3 regions of the Akkermansia sp. NBRC 115031 genome follow, and region 2 is predicted to be linked to each of the others. Evidence: riboswitches for the same ligand, from Rfam matches in the RefSeq annotation. Region 2 holds a riboswitch; each other region holds the start of a gene.
What was found. Region 2 has a riboswitch for cobalamin ahead of QSJ36_RS12665 (sirohydrochlorin cobaltochelatase). Riboswitches for the same ligand answer to the same signal wherever they lie in the genome.
Positions count from the first base shown of each region.

Region 1: linked by a shared signal. The riboswitch ahead of QSJ36_RS00830 (autotransporter outer membrane beta-barrel domain-containing protein) and the one ahead of QSJ36_RS12665 (sirohydrochlorin cobaltochelatase) in region 2 are both predicted to bind cobalamin.
Region 3: linked by a shared signal. The riboswitch ahead of QSJ36_RS00870 (TonB-dependent receptor) and the one ahead of QSJ36_RS12665 (sirohydrochlorin cobaltochelatase) in region 2 are both predicted to bind cobalamin.

Region 1 covers NZ_BSQU01000001.1:215,172-217,432, reverse strand. The annotation lists gene QSJ36_RS00840 (bifunctional adenosylcobinamide kinase/adenosylcobinamide-phosphate guanylyltransferase) at 1-139, shown strand, start outside; gene QSJ36_RS00835 (acyltransferase family protein) at 526-1,155, opposite strand; cobalamin riboswitch at 1,310-1,448, shown strand; gene QSJ36_RS00830 (autotransporter outer membrane beta-barrel domain-containing protein) at 1,483-2,261, shown strand, end outside.
Region 2 covers NZ_BSQU01000012.1:26,894-29,154, forward strand. The annotation lists gene cobI (precorrin-2 C(20)-methyltransferase) at 1-209, opposite strand, end outside; gene QSJ36_RS12665 (sirohydrochlorin cobaltochelatase) at 211-1,176, opposite strand; cobalamin riboswitch at 1,186-1,391, opposite strand; gene QSJ36_RS12670 (TfoX/Sxy family protein) at 1,685-2,044, shown strand; gene QSJ36_RS12675 (TlpA disulfide reductase family protein) at 2,087-2,261, opposite strand, start outside.
Region 3 covers NZ_BSQU01000001.1:223,150-225,410, forward strand. The annotation lists gene QSJ36_RS00865 (cobyric acid synthase) at 1-888, opposite strand, end outside; cobalamin riboswitch at 1,225-1,372, shown strand; gene QSJ36_RS00870 (TonB-dependent receptor) at 1,407-2,261, shown strand, end outside.

The sequences.
Region 1 (2,261 bases), on a different contig from region 2:
CGGCATGGGCATCAGCCAGGCGGACGCGGAAACGCGCCACTACTGCGACGGACTGGGAATAGCCAACCAGCTTCTAGCCAAAAGCGCGGACGAAGTTTACTTCATGGTTGCGGGGCTTCCCGTAACCGTAAAAAAATAGCAGACGGTCAATTCTTCAGCGCAATATACTTCAACACTGCCGGACACATCCGCGCCAGTAAAAAGTACAGTCCGCTCAGAGCCAGAAAAACAAGGGGTACGGCCATTCCCCATATCCAGAAGCTTCCCCTTGGAAAACCGAGCCTGAGCATGCACTCATAAACCAGGGCATGCGCGGCATATACAAAAAAGACGGAGGGAGCCAAACGGGCGCAGAAAGAGGAGATTCCCGGAAAATACCGCATCATCAAGAAGGCGCAGGATGTCAGCCACAGCACGCCCATGCACAAGGATAACGCAGACTCCTGAACGGTGCTGTACATTTCCCATTAAAAATAACGGGAAACACCATCAGCACGTACAGCCACGCTTTACCGACTGCATTCTTCAACTCTTCAAGGGAATAACGGCACAAAAACATGCCAAGGGCAAATGCTCCACCCCCCTGGGATGGATAACGCAGAAAACCTTGTCCATGTATTCGAAGGACAAGTAAAGGGAATTGCTCGTACTGAAAAGCACCAGGGAGGCCATGGACAGAATGAGCAGACAGGCCCGCGGCATCCGGAATAACGCTCCTGAAACCAGCACAAACACCATTAAATCCCGCAAAAACCATAAAACAGTTCCCAAAGGAGGGCGCCCTATTCCCAGACCGGTCATCCATTTTACAATGTCCGCGGGAAACCCGAACAAGGCCATGGAAACGAAAATCCAAAATAAATAGGCACACAGAATCAGAAACGCTTTTCTCCAGTTAAGCCAGGGCACCGGGGCCGGGCTGCCCCCATACTTCCGGGCCAGGAAGTAACCCGCCGCCATGAAAAAGAAAAATACGCCCGCACGTGTTGCATACACAGTGAAGCCATGAGAAGCGGGAGTATGCTGGATCATGATAAGCAACATGGCCAGCACACGGATAATATCTACCCACGGGTCACGGCACTTCTCCGTCAGTTTCCTTCCCCGGACGATGCCCGGCGCATGTGAAGGAGAGTTCGTTAACGCTTCATACATATGCCAAATACAATAACGAACATCCGGGGCGCCATGATAGCACGGCCGTCCTTCATGGCAATACGAAACAGGGAGCCAAACGCAAGAAAAAGTTCCAATTGACAGGGTCCGGAGGATATGTTAGGCATGCCATGCCTCCCTCACCAACCGGAGGCGCTTCCGGGAAGCCCGTGGTACGGGCAGGAAATAGATGGGGAATCCGGTGTGAATCCGGAGCGGTACCGCCACTGTATATTGCACGGCTTAAAAACCTGCAATGAGCCAGATCGCCAGCCCCGAAGTATTTTATGAACCGCCGGCGAGTATTCCGGCATTCAGACCATACACATGCATTCATCCAACACGCTCCGCTTGAACGGAGCAGACTATGATGGTCCGGCCTCCTTGAAGTCCGGAATGTTCAACACTCCTGAAAAAACACCGTGCCACGCCAGGCACCGGATGCAGGCTGTGGCTATGACCCTGGCCTGCCTCGGCATGCTGGGAACGGTCCATGCCCAGGATACTGCCAGGGAAGACCTGGCCGGCGCTTATGACGCCACTGTAGCCAGAACCGCCTCAGATGCGGCCCTGGGAACGGTCTCCGCCACATTCAACGTGACAGGCTCCAGCAACGTGCGCGGAATCTGGGGAAAATCAGGCACCCTCAGCATTGGCGCGATTGCCGGGGATGCCGTATTCAACGTCTCCTCCACGGCAAACAACGCCTTCGGCATTGACACCTCCTCCGGAGTCAATGTGGACATCGGCACCCTGGCAGGAACATTCAACATCTCCGCAGCCAGAACGAATGCCACCGGCATCCGGAGCTACGGGAAAATACTCTCCATCGGAACGATCACGGAAGACGCCCTCATCTCCATCACGGCCAATTTCTCCTCCAATGGCATTTACGCCTATCAGGGGCGCCTGGACATTGGAACGATGGCCGGCAAAATCTCCGTGGACCTGGGAACAGGAAACTATGCGAGGGGACTGTATGCCTACGGAAATACCATGGACTACCAGGGCCCGCGCTACAAGGACGTCAACATCGGCACCTTTTCCTCCACCGGCAGCATTTCCGCGGCGACGGCCGGCGGCTACGGAGCCAGAGGCATCCAGTC
Region 2 (2,261 bases):
CGGGACATGCTGAAAACCAGCTTGCGGAACTCTGCCTTCACGCCGCCCACGGAACGCACCACCGCTTCGGAAATGCTGAAATCGCTGTTGGGTCCGGTCACCGTAAACACCACGTCCACGGAGCGGAAGACGTTGACGGCCTTGAGCGTGAGGTATTCCGGATTTCCGGGGCCGATGCCCACCCCGTAGAACTTTCCAGGGCTGGCCATGTCAATGCGCTTGTTTGGGGGTCATGAGGTCGTCCTCCGTGGTCCGGGCATGGCGGGAAAAAACGGCGCGGATGCCCGGGTTTTCCCCCAGCCCACGCAGGTGGGTCTTGACGGTGAAGCCCTCCTTCCTGAGCATGGAAGCCCAGGAATCCTCCTCATCCCCGCCCAGGTCGTTCTTGGCGTGGTCTCCGGCCACCAGCATGAAGGGGGCCAGCCAGACGGTCTTGGCGCCGGACTTTTTAAGCTGTTCCAGAATGGGGGCCACCCCCCGCGTTCCTTCCACGGTGGCGAAAAACGCCAGGCTGTCTCGGTCGTTCAGCTCGCGGGCGAAGTCGGAAAGCACCATGTCGCAGCGTCCTTCCTGCTGGCCGTGCCCCATGAGCAGGATGGCTTCATCCTTCTTCCGTTCCGCGGGGAAATGCTCCAGAAGGGCCGTGATGGCCTCGTTCCTGTCCCGTTCGCTTTCCAGCAGGGGGCGGCCGATGAACACGTGGTCAAAGCTGTCCGGATGGCGCGCCAGGAAACTGACGATCTGCCTCTCCATCCGGGAAAACTCCTCGCCGGGGGCGATGTGAAGGGACTGGACGCGCAATGTGCGTATGCCTTTGCGGGCCATCTGTTCCAGATTTTCCTCCACGGAGGGAACGGGGGTTCCGCGTCCGGCAAGCTTCTTGCGGATAATGCTTGAAGTGTAGCTCCACTTCAGGCGGTCCGGGGCATAATGGGCCAGCATGTCCTTCTCCAGCTCCTTGTAGGAGACGGTAGCGTCCTGGTGGCTGGTCCCGAAGGCCACGAGAAGAAGCCCTTCCTGCCGTGACGGCGCCGCCTGTTCCGCCGGGGCGGGGGACGCTTCCTCCCTGCATGGGGCGGCGGAAAGCACGGGCAGGGAAAACAGGGTGAGTCCTGCAAGAAAAACGGAGGAAAGGGGCAGGAATGCCCCCGGCACGTAAGAGGATGCTTCAATCATGCGTTGATGAGGTATGGTGAACCGAAGCAAGGATATTCGGACTCCGGGTCTCCAACCTCCCCCTCGCCTTCACCCTCCGGAATGGGAGGACTGGCTGACCGGAACGCTGGCGGAAAAGCGTTCCTTGAGGGTTTGTAACCCGATACCGCAGCGCGACTGTTTCCGGTTCTCACGGAATTCCCCGTTGCTTCGGCGTGTTTAATGGCGTTTTTAGCCGTCACTGTCAATGTTTATTAGAACGCCGCCGAATTTCCGGAGACTGGGAAAAAATGTGCGTGGACGGGTAAAAACCGCCTTTTGGCCGTTCCTGCGCCTGCTTTTGGAAAAAATGCAGGGTTCCGGATGCGGAAGCGGTGGAAGACGGGGCATTCCGGGGTGCAGAAATCCCGGCGGAAAAGAGAGGGAGGAAGCGGCCCATTCCGTACCGTGCCGGGGCTTTCCAATCCGGTGGGCCGCAGGCCGGAGTTTGCTGCTTGCAGAAGGCGGGGCAGGTATGAGAGCATGGAGCATGGCTTCTTCCCCGGATGTTGTAGAATATATCTGTTTCCAGCTCCGGCATGCCGGGGAGATTTCCTTCAAAAAAATGTTTGGGGAATACGGCCTGTACTGTGACCGGAAATATTTCGGCCTGGTATGTGACAACCAATTATTTGTCAAAATCACGGAGCCGGGCCTGAAGCTGCTTCCGCAGCAGGAGCAGGGCAGTCCCTATCCCGGCGCCAGGCCGCATTTCCTGATGACGGAACTGGATGATGACCGGGCTCTCTCCTCCTTTGTCCGGGCAACCTGTTCCGTTCTCTCCGCTCCGGATGTCTTATCCGGAAAGAAGAAAAAAGCTTCCGGAGAAAAAAGAAACAGGCGTCCGTAAACGCCTGTTTGTTCCGGATGAAATGCCGTTCGGCTGAAAGGCTTATTTATCTTCCGGAGCCTCTGGCACAGCCAGGGAAGAAAGGCTCTTTTTCAGATTGCCCGCAACGGTCTGCGTGGCTTCATTGTCGGACTCCGCGAATTTGTCCACGGCCTGCGCCAGGGACTTAAGGTCGGATTCCGAAACCTTGCGGCCTTTCGCCTTCCGCTGTTCCAGG
Region 3 (2,261 bases), on a different contig from region 2:
CAGGAAGTTGGCTCCGGACGGGAGCACTGCGGCGCCCGGCAGGGCGGAAAGCCTGCGGAACAGGTCTTCCCGGCGTTCCCGGTTCAGGGCGCGTTCCCCGTCCGCCCATGAAGGGGGCTGTTCCAGGACGGCCCGCGCCGCCGCCGCCGCAAAGGCGTTCACGTTCCACGCGGGCAGGGACTGCCTCAGCCGTTCCGCCAGCGGAGCGGCGCAGACGGAAAAGCCGCACCGGACACCGGCGATGCCGTAAAATTTGGTCAGGGAACGCAGGACAACCAGGTTGGGCAGAAGGGCCGCGTCACGGAGAAGCGATTCCGTTCCGTCCGCATAGTCAATGAAAGATTCGTCAATAATCCAGATGACTCCGGGGCGGTCCCGCACGGCCTGGCGCAGGGCCGGAACGTCCAGCAGGCCGCCGGACGGATTACAGGGATTCGCCAGGAAAACGGCGCTTCCGCCTGCGGCCTGTTCCGCCGTCAGGAGGGGTGACGGAATAAAGGAATTCCGTTCCTCCGTCCGGATGGAAAGAACGTCTGTGCCATGGCGCAGGCAGGCCAGCCTGTATTCGGAAAAAGCGGGTTCCGGAATAACGGCCTGTTTCAGTTCCAGCGCGCGCGGGAGGGCGTGAATCAGTTCGTTGGCTCCGTTGCCGAAGGTGAAGCAACCGGAAGGCAGCCCGTAATGAACCGCTGCCAGTTCCCGCAGCTCCGCCATGTCCGGGGAGGGGTAGGGAACGGCTGCATCCATGGCCTTCCACAGCGCGGAGGCAATGAACTCCGGCATTCCCTCCGGCCTCAGGTTGACGCTGAAATCCAGAATCTCCCGTTCGGGCCGTCCGGCGTCCGCCGCCAGGGATTTTAAATCTCCTCCGTGTGAAAAACTGTTCATACCGTAGTAGTAGAGACCGGAAGTCCGGACGTCCGCGCGTGCCGGGAAAAGGAAGGAAACGCCTTGAAGAAACGGTTTTTCCGGAAGTTGGGAACTCCTCTGAAAACGGAAATCCTTCCCCGCTGCGGGAAGGAGGGTGAAAGGCGCGTCATGGGCGCATCATGTCCTGTACGCGCCGGGGGTGACAAGACAAAAATGGAGAACTCCGGTTGGAAAAACGGGATGGCGTGCGGCGGCTGAAAAGAGGAAGCGTCCGCAAAGCGGCGGAATGTTCAAAGAAAAATTTTTTTGGCTTGTCATACCGGTCTCTTTGGTATTTCATCCGTCTCATGAACCCTTATGGGAAGGGTTACAGACCTCAGGGACGCCCGTAGCCGGGCAGGAAATAGATTGGGGAATACCGGTGTGAATCCGGAGCGGTACCGCCACTGTAAGCGAGCCTGTCTCGCAAGCCAGAAGACCAGCCTGTGGGGTTGTCCAACTGTTCGGCGAGTTACCGAACGTAAGGCACCACAACCATGCTTTATACGAAGAAAGCCCTTCAGATGGGCGCTATTGCCGTTGGCCTTGCCGCATTCGCAGGCCAGTCCTCTCTTGCCGAGTCCGCTAAAAAAGAAGACTCCAAGCCCTCCGCCAGTTCGGAAACCATGCAGGTCATGCCGGAATTGACCATGGCGTCCCACTTTACGGGCGTGCCGTACAACCGGTCCGGGGTATCCGTTTCCATCATCAATCCGGAAGAATTCCAGAAGGCGGGCATTGAAACCCTGACAGGAGCCCTTTCCCAGACTCCCGGCGTCTTCACGCTGGACGGCGGCGGCACCTGGCAGCGCGGTTCCGTGAGCAACACCGTCATCCGCGGGATGAACAAGGAAACCTACACCCTGACCATGGTTGACGGCATGCGCATCAGTGATGTCAACATGTCCGGCAACAAGCTGCTGGGGATCACCAATCTCTTTACGGTGGGCAATGTGGAAGTGGTGAAGGGCGCCCAGGGCGCCGTCTTCGGTTCCGGCGCCATTGGCGGCGTTGTCGCCATGGACACCCCGGAAGGGGAAGGCGATCCCGTGACCAGGATTTTTGCGGAAGCCGGTTCTTTCCATTCCTTCAACAGCTACGCGACTTCCTCAGGCAAGATCAAGAAGCTTTCCTACTTTGTGGGCGTGGGGTTTGAATCCACGGAAAACGATCCCACCATTTATCCGGCCATTTATGACAACCGGAAAGGCATGAACGACTTCCGCCAGTGGCAGGAAGCCGTGCGCCTGGGCTATGACGTCAATGACAAGGTGAAGGTGGGCTTTACCTACCGCCGCCTGGATTCCTACTTTGAATACCCCACGCCATATGTGGATTACGACCAGTGGCCC